2 regions of the Bacillus aquiflavi genome follow, and region 2 is predicted to be linked to the other one. Evidence: riboswitches for the same ligand, from Rfam matches in the RefSeq annotation. Region 2 holds a riboswitch; the other holds the start of a gene.
The links. A riboswitch is a leader RNA that binds a small molecule or an ion and turns the genes downstream of it on or off. The one in region 2 is predicted to bind FMN.
Positions count from the first base shown of each region.

Region 1: it holds a riboswitch for FMN, as region 2 does, so the genes downstream of both, K6959_RS10130 (ECF transporter S component) here and ribD (bifunctional diaminohydroxyphosphoribosylaminopyrimidine deaminase/5-amino-6-(5-phosphoribosylamino)uracil reductase RibD) in region 2, are expected to answer to the same signal.

Region 1 is NZ_CP082780.1:2,106,469-2,113,980, forward strand. It holds gene K6959_RS10110 (nucleoside recognition domain-containing protein) at 1-342, opposite strand, end outside; partial or broken gene K6959_RS10115 (FeoB small GTPase domain-containing protein) at 320-1,054, opposite strand; gene K6959_RS10120 (FeoA family protein) at 1,044-1,295, opposite strand; gene K6959_RS10125 (DoxX family protein) at 2,340-2,636, opposite strand; gene K6959_RS10130 (ECF transporter S component) at 3,202-3,774, opposite strand; FMN riboswitch at 3,931-4,067, opposite strand; gene K6959_RS10135 (inorganic diphosphatase) at 4,506-5,003, shown strand; gene serA (phosphoglycerate dehydrogenase) at 5,249-6,823, shown strand; partial or broken gene K6959_RS20015 (peptidoglycan DD-metalloendopeptidase family protein) at 7,000-7,512, opposite strand, start outside.
Region 2 is NZ_CP082780.1:1,567,203-1,574,714, reverse strand. It holds gene ribE (riboflavin synthase) at 1-644, opposite strand, end outside; gene ribD (bifunctional diaminohydroxyphosphoribosylaminopyrimidine deaminase/5-amino-6-(5-phosphoribosylamino)uracil reductase RibD) at 645-1,745, opposite strand; FMN riboswitch at 1,881-2,028, opposite strand; gene K6959_RS07775 (hypothetical protein) at 2,233-3,378, opposite strand; gene K6959_RS07770 (hypothetical protein) at 3,442-3,768, opposite strand; gene K6959_RS07765 (hypothetical protein) at 4,015-4,590, opposite strand; gene K6959_RS07760 (alpha/beta hydrolase family protein) at 4,608-5,432, opposite strand; gene K6959_RS07755 (hypothetical protein) at 5,425-5,718, opposite strand; gene K6959_RS07750 (hypothetical protein) at 6,011-6,163, opposite strand; gene K6959_RS07745 (hypothetical protein) at 6,186-7,049, opposite strand; gene K6959_RS07740 (alpha/beta hydrolase family protein) at 7,478-7,512, opposite strand, start outside.

The DNA.
Region 1 (7,512 bases), 540 kb from region 2:
AATAAATTGGAAAAACCTCGTAATATACCGTTCTAACCATCCAAAAAAACTAGCAAGCATTTCAGATGGGACGTTTGCCCCTGCAATTGTAATATAAAAAACGATCCCTAACATTAAAAGCATAATCGGAAAACCAAAAATCGGGGAAGTAAACACTTTATCTAACTTTTCAGTTTGAGACTGCTGTTTTGTTTTCTTAAATTCAACAGTCTCTCGACAAATTTCCTTTGTCGTCTTAAAAATTGACTGCACTATGTCATCTCTCGTATCGTGTGAAGAAAGCTCATTTGCTTTTTCCGCCAACTGCTTAAGTGCCTTGTTATGAATTGAGGCTGCATTCATAAGTCTCACCTTCTATTAAGACAGAACGATTAAGCAATTTTTCCATCTCTTTTATCATCCCTTCATCCCCGTCTAACAATCTAAGTGCAACCCATCTCGCTGGAAACTGATGACCAAAAATCTTTCTTACCTCAGGCTCCAATATGCGCAACTGTTCTTCAATTTTATTAGATTATTTTATTTTATATGGTTTAAGTGTAATTTTTCCATCCATTACTTGTTCAACAGTAGTTAAAAGCATGTCTAATCCTACTTTGTTTCGTGCTGATATTTTAACAACTGGAACCCCTAGCTTAACTGATAATTTCTTATCATTAATTAAAATGCCTTTTTTCTCTGCTTCGTCAATCAAATTAATAGCGATAACAACTTTATCTGTCATTTCCAATACTTGAAGCGCTAAGTTTAAATTTCTTTCAAGTGAAGTCGCATCAACGACGACAATCGTAACATCAGGCTTGTTAAAAATAATATAATTTCGTGCTACTTCCTCATCAGCAGAATTTGAATATAAAGAATAAGTACCTGGTAAATCTATAACTTTATAATTCTTTTCATTAAAAATAAAGTTTCCTACTGCGTGAAGAACTGTTTTCCCCGGCCAATTACCAGTATGCTGTTTTAAACCGGTTAACGCATTAAATAAAGTACTTTTTCCCGTATTTGGATTTCCAACTAAAGCAAGTGTATATTCAATACTTTTAAAATCCATATAATATCGTCCCCCAAATTTTTGAGCTTTCTTCTTTTCTTAAAGCAATTGTTGTTTGACTAACACGATAAGCAACAGGGTCTCCAAGCGGACTTTTTTGTAAAACGATAATTTCTCCCCCAGGAACAAATCCTAAATCTAGAAGCCGTCTTCGCATCATTCCGTCTATGTCTATTTTTTTTATTAAGAAACGGGAGCCTACCTCTGCATCAGATAAAGGAAACAAGTTTGCTTCTGTCATTATATTTTCAACCCCCAAAGTTTATTAGGCTAGTACATATAAGTTGGTCATAGGCAAATATCTATACTTATCTTATTCCCCTCATTCTAAAATGTCAATAAAAATATTTTTTTCTCTTAAAAAAGTTCACAAAAAAACAAATTGTAAACAAAAAGGGTTCGGAACAGTACATTCCGAACCTCTTTTTGGCAACTTTTTTGGATTTTTCGATCTATCTTCAAGTAACTAGGCCCCTCTTAGTCTCATTTATTGCACCATGAATGGAACTTTCCAAGTCTAGTTGGCCATGTTTTTAAATTTTATATTTAACGAAAGCAAGGATTGCCTGAGTCCCCCTAACGTTGATCTACGCATACCATGCTTTTCTTTCGAATCAGCGAATTATATAGGTTTTACATCTTTGTGATGATGAAGATGAGCTTTTTCCTCCATTTACTCTTGTCAAATATGACGTGTCACCACTTTTTGATGATCCATACTCTGTGTCCACAGCTCCAGAAATGGACAAATGGCGCAAATCTGCTTTGGTAATTGATACTGACTATGTTCTTCTTTCGGCGTAGTCGAGTACGTCAAAATCTTACCTGCTGGACAGATGTAACAATTAAAGTGTTCATTATTAACATATTCGTATATTCGAAAGAAATCGCTATTTTGTAAAGTGGTCTAGTGTATGGTAATAGAGGTGTCATTTCGTGATCAATAAGATATTTTGTGTGATGACAGGTGTTTTATAAACTACGTCTCCTCAACAGCTTCAAGCTTTTCGATATCAAAAGAATGATAATAGATTCCAAAGTCAGAAATTAGCGATCGTAAAAACTCGAAGAAAGATAAAGAAGCCAAATAAGCATGTTAACTAAGTAGAGATGAATTTAATTATAAATAAATGGTTAAAAGGTCATATAAGAACCTCGTTTCTCTTTTTTTAAAACAAGAAAATTATGGTGAATATTAATATTTAATTAATTTAATCACAATCATCCAATGCTAGTGATACACAACTTTGTGTATGGGGATGTCTTTAAGGTTTAACGTTTTAGATCACCCTCTAGAAGATTGTGAAAAAATAAGAAACAATAATACGAGCATAGCAATATCTAAACGGGCATTAAAAGCAAATTGAATGAAACCGGAATGCAAAGTAGGAATCTTAGTTAACAATAAAGCGGCTAACATAATCACCATTAATGGAATCGTTGCGATTCTTGTCCATTTATTAAATAGAATAAAAATGCCGCAAATCATTTCGATGAGTGCGATTACATACATAGTGCTCATCGGGCTTGGTAATGGGAGGCTTATAAAAACTTGCCCCAGTTCTGGACTTATGAACTTCATCAGCCCTGAAATAATAAAAACATAGGCAACAATATAACGGATCCAACTGATTGTAATTACCCCCTTTTGAATAAGTATATGAATCCAATGGAATAAAAATATACCAAACTATGGATTTCTTATCGCTTATTTAAAAAAGGGAAGGTTTACTTTGAAATAATGTCAGTTTAAAATATAGACATCATAAACACATTATTAAAGTTGCAAAATTTGCAACTAGTTGCCTCTAGATCTTCACAAATCCTTTTTATTAAATTGTTTATAACCGTCATTACGCTTGCCATACTCACACCAAAAATACAACCTTTTTCATGATTTCTTCTCCCTTTTAGCCCATCATCGAAGTCTTTACAGTGTCTTATCGATTCCATTTTCTTATACACGATCTCTTTAGACCAAGCATACTAGACTGATTCAATTAAGTGTGTGGAGTTAGCCTTTTTTTTTGTATGGATTTTAAGGTTCCAAGGCCATTCGACTTTCCTTCATTTTTTTTACTAAAAAAAATAGTAGTACAAACCTTAGTCTAGGTCTGTACTACTTATGTTAGTATGATTTTAATATTCTAATAAGAAGCTTGTTTATTGATCCAGTTTGACAGTTTATTAAATAAAAGCATAAATACAATTGTGATAAAAAAGCCTTTTACGATATTAAAAGGTAAAATGGCTCCAACAACCATTTGCCGCGTTTCAGGTGCCGACATCGCTTGTGCATTCAAGAACAGAGTGTAAGCTGGTAAAATGACATAATAATTTAATACACTCATAAAAATGGCCATTATAATCGTTCCCGCCATTAACCCGATCGTCATCCCTTTTTTTGATTTAAACTTTCGATAAATGTAATATGTCGGTAAAATGTATGTTATACCGGCAATAACGTTGGCAATGTGGCCTACTGGAACTCCAGTTGGGCTGCCTTTCATAAAATAATCTAAAATATTTTTAATAATTTCAACTAATATTCCAGCCGCTGGTCCATAAATTAACGCTGCTATTAAAGCGGGTATATCACTAAAGTCAATTTCAAGAAAGACCGGGAATGGTGGAATCGGAAAGTTTAATATCATTAAAACATAAGCAATACTACTTAACATTCCAACCGCTGTAAACGCCTTAATACTTAACTTCTTCATCTTCCTCTCTCCTTTTGAGATCCATCTCGTAAGAAGAAAAGTTCAGCAAAAGCATTCCTTTAAATAAAAATCCCTTGAGTCACTTAACTCAAGGGAGATTTTTAAAGGCACGCTTAATAAACATTCATTAAAAGTATTTTTGAACGTTCGCAGAACCTCCATCTTCTCCCATCCAGACTGTACTGTCGGCTTTGGATTTCCACCAAATCCTGCTCTTATACAAAGAGCTCGCGGGCTTAAAGAATTAACTTTTCACCGCCGGTCGGGAATTTCACCCAGCCCCGAAGATAGATCATATATCATTTTATAAAACTATTATCATTTAAATTTCATTATACTAAAACAGAAAACAAATAGCAAAGCCTTTATCTCAGCATCCTTTAACGCTTTTCATATGAAGCAACTTTATATAAATCTAAAAATTTATTCCTAATATATAAGCTGAAGGACCCTTTCAACAAACTAAAAAGGATGTGAGACTAAAAGTAATTTAAAATATAATTAAAAGTTAAAATTAGTAAAAACATTAAGTAATTATTTGAGAATCGGAATCGTTTTTTAGTTCTTTTTTTGTTCTAAACTTATCCTGACAAAAATATTTATCATTTATAATGTAACATTTCAATTGAAGAAAATTCGCTCGGCAACTGACTTGTTTGCGACTTACCTACTGTTCCACTATAATTAAAAGGCAGCTGTACATCGTTTTAGTCATTAAAGGAGGAGCAAACATGGCTTTTGATAATAAAATCGTGGAAGCTTTTGTAGAAATTCCAACTGGAAGCCAAAATAAGTATGAGTTCGATAAAGAACGGGGAATATTTAAATTAGATCGAGTATTATTTTCCCCAATGTTTTATCCTGCAGAATACGGCTACTTAGAGCATACTCTTGCCTTAGATGGTGATCCACTGGACATTCTCGTTCTCGTGACAAATCCAACCTTCCCAGGGTGTATTATTCACACTCGCGTCATTGGCTTTTTAAATATGATTGACAGTGGCGAGGAAGACGCAAAGTTAATTGGGGTTCCTGTCAATGACCCTCGTTTTGATGATATTTATACGCTTGAAGATGTTCCAAAGCATAAATTAAAAGAAATATCTTATTTCTTCGAACATTATAAAGATCTGCAAGGAAAAAAAACAGAAGTTGGTGATTGGGAAGGTCCCGAAGCAGCCGCAAATTTAATTGAAGAATGCTTAGTACGTTATCAGCAGCATAAATAAAGAGAAGTTTTCACTTGAAATTTTCCTCTTTTTTTAAAAAGGTGATCTATAATGTATAGATTAAAAAGATTGTTTTTTTTTTTTTATAAAAAACATACTTTTTATTTTTATCGTAAAGATTATTGAACCTTATCGCATTTAAAGCGTTTTCATTCAAAAGATGAACATTTTTTCAAATTGACATAAAATCATTCGTCTTGTAAAATAATCAGAAAAATTACTTCTTACAGGCAGGTGCAAATTTAATGTATTATGTTTTAGTAGCAGATGCAATTAATGAAGTTGGTTTACAGCCATTATTAGAAATGGAGAATGTAGACATTATTCAAAAGAAAACAGATGATCCAACAGTCCCACTAGATAAGATTGATGCCCTTTTAGTTCGAAGTGCAACAAAGGTTGATGAGAAGCTACTTGAAAAAATGCCGAGTCTAAAAATTATTGCCCGTGCGGGCGTTGGTGTTGATAATATTGATATTAATGCAGCGACAAAACACGGAATTATCGTCGTTAATGCCCCTGATGGCAACACGATCTCAACTACAGAGCATACATTTGCAATGATGGCGTCATTAATGCGTAACATCCCACAAGCGCATCAGTCAATTAAAAACCTTGAGTGGAAAAGAAATGCGTTTGTTGGTACTGAATTATATGGTAAAACACTTGGGATTATCGGATTAGGGAGAATTGGTTCAGAACTTGCTAAACGCGCAATGGTATTTGGGATGAATGTTCGTGTTTTCGATCCATTCCTTACAAAAGAAAGAGCGGCAAAATTAGGAATACAGCCAAATACACTAGATGAGCTTCTCGGCAATTCTGACATTATTACCGTTCATACCCCATTGACAAATGAAACGAAAGGGCTAATTAATGAAGAGAATATCAGCAAAACAAAAAAAGGTGTCTACTTCTTAAACTGTGCACGCGGCGGTATTATTGATGAAGAAGCACTTGCGAAATATATCGGAAACGGTCACGTTGCTGGTGCCGCCTTAGATGTGTATGAAACAGAACCGCCTGGAGAACACGTTTTACTGAAATATGATAATGTTATTTTTACACCTCATCTTGGAGCATCAACAAAAGAAGCACAGTTAAATGTTGCGACTCAAGTTGCTGATGAAGTGAGATTATTTTTAGAAGGAAAACCGGTCGCTAATTCAATCAACTTACCTTCAATGTCCAAAGATGTATTCGAAAAAATTCGTCCATTTCATCATTTGGCGAAACAAATGGGAGCCATCTTGTCACAATGTATGAAAGAAGTAATAAATGAACTGAATGTAACTTTTTCTGGAACTGTCGCTGACTTGGAAACAAATTACTTAACAAAAGCATTACTTTCTGGATTTTTTAAAGATCGAATCGACCTTCATGTAAATGAAGTCAATGCAATGCTTGCAGCAAAAGAAAGACATTTGACAGTAAGAGAAAAAATCTCTACAAACACGTACGGTTACGCCAACTGCATTACTGTAACCGGTAAAGGCGAAAGACATTCATTTACAATTCGCGGTACATTTATTGATCATTATGGTCCAAGAATTGTCTTTTTAAATGATTTTAATATTGATTTCTTACCTGAAGGAAATTTACTTTACGTTCAACATATGGACCGTCCTGGAGTGATTGGCCGTGTTGGAAGAATACTTGGCGATCATGGTATAAATATTGCAACAATGCAAGTTGGACGAAAAGAAGTAGGCGGAGAAGCAATTATGATCTTATCATTTGATAAACCTCTTTCAGAAGAGAATATTAAAACACTTTTACAATTAGATGATATCGTTTCAATTAATTCTATTTTATTATGATGATTAAAAAAGTTCGGAGCTTGCCCAGCTTCGGACTTTTATTTCTTTTTATGACGGCTATTATTTGAGGAATAAACCCGTTAGAAGCATTCTATACCCTCAATATTTCATTCGACTTTTTTCCGTACAATGATTGTTCGCCTGAACAATTAACGTTTGAGGAGAATCTCCCCGCTTCATTTCGTTATCTCTTCAATAGATGTATTGATTGTATAAACATGATCCTTTAATAAAACGACCGTTAATTTTTGTCCAGGAATAAGAAGATCACTTTGCAATTTGTTTCTTTCCATGATACTCCTTACTGTTACATCATGTTGCTTTGCAATCCCCCATAATGTATCGCCTAATACAACCTCATATTCTATCTCAACAATTTCTTGTTTCCTCTTTTCTTCTGTTGAACTCCTATCCTCATAAAACTCATTTAATCGAGTTGTAACTATGGAAGCATTTTTATCCGTATTTGCCTCTTCCTCAGTTAGTTTAGCTTCTTTTTTTTCTGCTACTGTAACTTCTTGTTGTCTATTCATTTGTTCAGAATCACTTTGCGTTGTTGCTTTTTCAACACTAGCTTGCTTTGTTACTTGTATTTCCTGTCCAACCTCAACACCACCGAGGATGACAGCTGGATTAATTGCGTTTTCTTTATTATAAGTCCAATTCGTTTGGTGAATTTCAAAATGAAG
Region 2 (7,512 bases):
CCATTTTCCTTAAGGAAGTCAACTGTCATTTTACTTTTATGAGTGGAATCTTCAGTTTTTTTCGCAAGTGCTAATTGAACATATTTCGCTAACATGTCAAATTCAATGTTCACTTTGTCACCTATATTTTTCATTCCTAAAATGGTTTCATTTGCCGTGTGAGGAATGAGCGAAACGGTAACAAATTCATCATTTACACCAAAGGTTGTTAATGATGTTCCATCAATCCCGATTGATCCTTTCTCCATCACGTAAGCTTGCCCTGTTTCAGGTATACTTATGTCAATGTAAATAGCATTTTCTTTCGCTTCTTTTCGTAAAATGACACCTGTTCCATCAATATGGCCGGTAACAAAATGACCTCCAAATCTGCCGTTAGCCGCAAGTGCCCGTTCAAGGTTTACGAAAGAACCATTTTTTAAAGACGCTAAAGATGTTGAATGAAACGTTTCTGGCATAACATCGACTGTAAATAATTGACTAGAAAAGCTTGTTACGGTTAAGCAGACACCATTCACGGCAATGCTGTCGCCTAATTTTACATCCTCTAATATTTTCATCGCTTGAATCGTCATCTGCAATGAGTTTCCATTTTTTATTATTTTTTGAACAGTGCCGATTTCTTCAACTATTCCTGTAAACATTTATACATCACTGTCCTTTTCTCTCGGTATTGCTGTAATCTTTAAATCAGATCCAATCTTTTCTATAGAAATAAATGTTAATTTTTCTGCTTCCTTCATTACAGTTGCCCCATTCCCACCGATCACAGGAAATGACTGTTTACCGCCAATGAGAAGGGGTGCAACATAAAAGATGATTTGTTGATACACTTGTTCCTTTATAAAGGATGCGTGCACTTCCCCTCCTCCTTCAACGAGTAGGGACATAATGTTTTTCTTTCCTAATTCAAATAATACGTCTTGGAGAGAGATTGTTTTACTTGAAAGGGAAATGACCTCAACTCCTTTTTGTTTTAAGGCGTATTTTTTCTGAGTATCAATATTTTCCCCTGTGATAATAATTGTTTTAGCTGAACGATCTTCGACAATACGGGCGTTAAGCGGTGTCCGCAATTGTGTATCTAATATAATTCGATTGGGATTTTTTCCACCTCGGGGTAGTCTGGTGGTTAGGAGTGGATCGTCTGTTAAAACTGTGTTAATGCCAACAAGAATGGCATCATGCTTATGCCTTAATTCATGAACGTCTAACCGCGCTTCCGATGATGTAATCCATTTGCTATCACCAGAGCTTGCTGCTGTTTTACCGTCTAAAGAAAGCCCAGCTTTCAGCGTAACAAAAGGCTGTCTTGTTTTAATAAAGTGGAAAAAAGGTTTATTCATGTTGTCTGCTTCACCTTTACATAAACCTACTTCTACTTCAATTCCTGCACTTCGTAACCTTTCGATCCCTTTTCCTGCAACTAGCGGATTCGGATCTTGTGTTGCGACTATGACTCTTTTAATGCCCGCTTCAATAATCAGCTCGGTACATGGAGGTGTTTTACCATGATGGCTGCAAGGCTCCAATGTAACATATAAATCTGAGCCACTCGCCTCAACACCAGCCGCACGGATTGCATGTACTTCTGCATGCGGTGTCCCAGCTCGTAAATGAGCCCCCATCCCTAAAATATTTCCGTTTTTTACAACTACTGCTCCAACTAACGGATTCGGACTAGTTTGGCCCTCAGCTGCCCGAGCAAGTGAAAGAGCAAGCTTCATATATTCATACTCTTGCATCGAAATATCCATCCCGCCTTTTTATCTTTAGTTTTTACGCAGACAACAAACGAAAACCCCCGTATAGACGAAGACGGGGGTAATGAAAGCATGATGGAATAGACGTTAAAAAAGCTATTTTTTAACGTTTCTCACTCATTCCTTCTCCCATCCAGACTTTTACTGTCGGCTTTGGAATTACACCAAATCAGCCGTTTTTGAACGTTCAAAAACGGGTCACGGGCTGAGAGGAATTCTCCTCATTACCGCCGGTTGGGAATTGCACCCGACCCCGAAGGAAAAACTATTCAATTATAGAAAGTGCTGACCGCCATTAAAATTATATTAAAATCGTTCATGTTTTAATATTCTACTAAAAGCTTGTCAGTCTTTAATGGTTTAAATTTTAACAGCATCATAATAAAAAAGCAAGTATTCAAACTGTTATAAAATACAGATCATCAATCGTAATCTTTTTTGTTTCACCCCAATGCACTCCTCCTTAACTTTAAAACCAATCTAAATCAACGACATAAGCTGTCGGATTCTTTTTATCCTTCTGCAAATCAATGATGACGTTAGTTGAACCGGCATTGCCAACGATAGGGGCATGATAACTTAAACTTAGGATTATAAAATCCTTATTAAAATATAAGATATGTGCATGTTTTACACCTGCAGCACTTTTAAAGCCCGACTCTTTCGCTATTTTTTTAAAACTAATTTTGAATTCCGCTTCGTACGCGTCGTTACCGGCCATATAGTTTTCAATTGTTTGAATCCGTTGAATGCCGTCGGATAAAGGATCTTCTAGCCCATTAATATACACATATTTGCCATCTTCACTTAAATAATCTTCTTCACCAATTTCTTTTAGCTGCTTATCTTTTCTGTCATATACGAAGCGATGTCTGAAAGACTTTTCATACCTATGATCATTCTTTACATTAGAGAATAAATCATGAAATTCATCGAGTTCTCCGCTAGCTAACGTTTTATTAAATGTCGCTGGATCGGTACTTGTCGGTACGATACGCGATAAATCTTGTTTAATAAAAAGAGCAATAGATTTATTTAATTTTTCTTCCGGATTTTTATTTACTAAATATATAACGAAATGATCATCATTCACACTAAAAAGATTAAAAATTAACGGATCTTCAGGGTTGAGTTTAAATTTTTCCATAAGTTCAGGTAAATCTAATATTGTTTCTTTCTGTCTTGTTTTAACGTACAATTGATTTTTCTCCTCTAACTTTAATGTTGGGAGGTTGAATTCATCCTTATTCGCGATTTGTTGTTCTATTTTATCTGTTAATTCATCATTTTCCCATAAATTATAAAAGGTTTTCTCTACATCTTTTGTATAAAATAACGGTTCATAAAATGTTTTTAAGTCATCTTCCTTATTGTAATGAAAAGAAATTTCTTTATCATCTCTACTTCCATTACTTTTTGTATACACATGTATCCCATTAACGTCATACAAAAAATTATATCCGCTCCCCGGCAGCTTACCCCTTAAAAATTCAGACAACGCTGGGCTATCCTTTGTTGGAAAGCCTTTTTTATATGTCACTTTACTAGCTCCACAGCTGACAAAAAAGAATGAAGAGATGAGCAATATACTTATCAGTACAGCTATTTTTCTCAATCTACTCACCCCACTACTCTTGTTGTGTTTTATTTATTTGCCCTTCAAAATTTACACACTTCATTAATAAACACTCATATCTAGCTCTACTATGTAGGCTGTCGGGTTCTTTTTTTCCTTCTGCAAATCTATCATCACATTAGTTGAACCGGCATCTCCAGCAATAGCTGCATAATAATTTAAGTTTAAAACAACATAATCTTTATTAAAGTAAACAATTTTAGCTATCCCTACATCTACAGCACCTTTAATGTCACCCTTTTTTGCGATTTTTTTAAAACTAATTTTGAATTCCGCTTCGTACGTGTCGTTACCAGCCATATAGTTTTCAATTGTTTGAATCCGTTGAACTCCATCTTCCAGTTTTCTTTTTGCTCCATTAAGATACACATATTTGCCATCTTCACTTAAATAATCTTCTTCACCAATTTCTTTTAGCTGCTTATCTTTTCTGTCATATACGAAGCGATAGATGAATGTTTTTTCAAACCTATGATCACTTTTTACATTAGAAAATAAATCATGAAATTCATCAAGTTCTCCGCTAGCTAACGTTTTATTAAATGCCTCTGGATCGGTACTTGTCGGTACGATACGCGATAAATCTTGTTTAATAAAAAGAGCAACATATTTTATTTAACTTTTCTTCCTGATTAAAATTTTTAAATATACAATAAAATGATCATCATTCATATTATACAGATTAAAAACTAACTCATCATCTGGCTTAAGTTTAAATTTTTCCATAAGCTCAGGTAAATCTAATATTGTTTCTTTCTGTCTTGTTTTAACGTACAATTGATTTTTCTCCTCTAACTTTAATGTTGGGAGGTTAAATTCATCCTTATTAGCAATTTGTTGTTCTATCTTATCTGTGAATTCACCATTTCCCCATAAATTATTAAAGGTTTTCTCTACATCTTTTGTATAAAATAACGGCTCATAAAATGTTTTTAAGTCATCTCCATCATGAAAATGAAACATAATTTCCCTATCATCTTCATTCAGATTTATTCCTGTATATACATACATCCCATTAACATCATAGAGAAGATTATAACTACTACTAGCCATCTCACCTCCTAAAAATTCAGACAACGCTGGGCTATCCTTTGTTGGAAAGCCCTTCACATATATGACTTTATTTCCACAGCCAATAAGTAGGAGTGAAGAAATAAACAACATGCAAATGACGACAGCTTTTTTTCTCAACCTTTTCACCCCTTTGCTTACTCTTGTTGTGTTTTATTTACTTTTTTAATTAATTCGATAAACTCCTCATTCTCTATTTCATAAATATGAGGCGGCTTCGTGGGGCGAAACCCTCCTCCATCAACTTTATATGATAAACGCTGATCAATTAACGCTCCTAAGGACTTTGCTTGTTGACTTTTTACTGAAACAGCGCCATCTTGTGATGATTTAGTTCCAAGCCAACCTGCTAAATCATAGCCCGCTACCGCAGTTATATCCATTTCCTCCAGTTTTCGATACACTTCTGGATTTGCCGCTTTCAAATAAGTCATCTCCTCGCTTAACGCTTCGCTCGTCATATCAGTATAAACATTACTATGTTCGATTCCTTTATCTACTCGTCTATTTTCTGGATTTGGATCTACATATCCACTATATTGAGTTGGCTCTTTATCAACTAATTTCTGTACCCATTTCCAGCGTAAAATGGAGACGTTATTCCCGAGCTTGCCCATCGTATTTTTATCGTACGGTGTCCCAATTGTCGTTATGCTTCGCACTTGATCAGGGTAGTCCATCGCAAATTGGAAAAACCTTCGCCCACCATAACTATGGGCAAACAAATCAATCTTTGTCGTTTCGTTCACTAATCCCATTTCCGTCAATCTTTTCGCTACATCGTCACTCGTTTCTTGACGGTGTTCGTTTTTATGTTCAGTATCGTAAACGATATGGAGACGTCCTTGTTTATTCTTAAATTCATCTGCTAATCTTAATTTTTCAAATTCCTTAAATTCCTTTATTCCTCCATCTTCATTTACTACAAAATATTCATTCTTTCCTTTCCTCATTTCACGCATAATTACATCGCCTGGTTGAGCCGCTTTCTTCGCACTTTTGATAAAATCTTCCCCGTTCGATTCGATCCCGTGCACATAGACTGAGACATTTTTTTAAGCCAGAAAAGTCGCCTTTTACATTGTTTACTGAGTTGTATAATCGTGTAATGTCATTTAATGCTTGGCGCAAAGGTGAGCGGTATACACGGACTGTATTTTCAAACTCCATTTCCACTTCATCTACTTCGGCTTTTAGTTCTCGATATACTTGTTGAATGTAGTCTATATCATCTATCATAAATGACATTTTATTTCTTTCCTCGAAGGGGACATCAACTTTCATATATTTTTTTTTATTACGTCATCCCGACAATCTTCTAAATGTTCAATCCAACTATTAATCTTCCCTTTTATCTCTCCTGCATCGAAAGTAATCGTATCTTTGTTTGCATTGGCTGTTAAGCTTGTGTGATTAAGTTTGTTCCATTTTTTCGAGAATGCTTGTTTAAGTAAATTCGAACCGGTTTCGGTGATGATTTCATTTGCTTCGACTTGATGCTTATTGATTTTAGCAAATGGTGTGGTCTTACTTTGTTGGTTTAGTCTCCTAAAAATTCAGACAACGCTGGGCTATCCTTTGTTGGAAAGCCCTTTACATATGTGACTTTACTAGTATCATAGCGATAAAAAAAGAGGAGCGTACAAGCAAGTAACAAAATACAGATCATCAATCGTAATCTTTTTTGTTTCACCCCAATACACTCCTCCTTAACTTTAAAACCAATCTAAATCAACGACATAAGCTGTCGGATTCTTTTTATCCCCCTGCAAATCAATGATAACGTTAGTTGAACCGGCATCGCCAACGATAGGGGCATGATAATGTAAGCCTAAAATAATATAATCTTTATTAAAATAAACAATTTTAGCTATTCCTACACCTGCAGCACTTTTAATGCCCGCTTCTTTTGCGATTTTTTTAAAACTAATTTTGAATTCCGCTTCGTACGTGTCGTTACCAGCCATATAGTTTTCAATTGTTTGAATCCGTTGAACGCCGTCGGATAAAGGATCTTCTAGCCCATTAATATACACATATTTGCCATCTTCACTTAAATAATCTTCTTCACCAATTTCTTTTAGCTGCTTATCTTTTCTGTCATATACGAAGCGATAGATGAATGTTTTTTTAAACCTATGATCACTTTTTACATTAGAAAATAAATCATGAAATTCATCAAGTTCTCCGCTAGCTAACGTTTTATTAAATGCCTCTGGATCGGTACTTGTCGGTACGATACGCGATAAATCTTGTTTAATAAAAAGGGCTATATAATTGTTTAATTCCTCTTTGTCTATTTCAAGAACGAAATGATCATCATTCACATTATACAGATTAAAAACTAACTCATCATCTGGCTTAAGTTTAAATTTTTCCATAAGCTGAGGTAAATCTAATATTGTTTCTTTCTGTCTTGTTTTAACGTACAATTGATTTTTCTCTTCTAACTTTAATGTTGGGAGGTTAAATTCATCCTTATTCGCGATTTGTTGTTCTATTTTATCTGTTAATTCATCATTTCCCCATAAATTATTAAAGGTTTTCTCTACATCTTTTTGTATAAAATAACGGTTCATAAAATGTTTTTAATTCGTCTTCCTTATTGTAATGAAAAGAAACTTCTTTATAATCTTCATTCCTATTTCTTTTTATATACACACATGAACCCCGTTAACATCATACAAAAAATTATATCCGCTTCCTGGCATCATACCCCTTAAAAATTCAGACAACGCTGGGCTATCCTTTGTTGGAAAGCCCTTCACATATATGACTTTATTTCCACAGCCAATAAGTAGGAGTGAAGAAATAAACAACATGCAAATGACGACAGCTTTTTTTTCTCAACCTTTTCACCCCTTTGCTTACTCTTGTTGTGTTTTATTTACTTTTTTAATTAACTCGATAAACTCCTCATTCTTTATTTCATAAATATGAGGCGGCTTCGTGGGGCGAAACGCTCCTCCATCCACTTTATATGATAAACGCTGATCAATTAACGCTCCTAACGATTCCGCTTGTTGACTTTGTATTGAGACA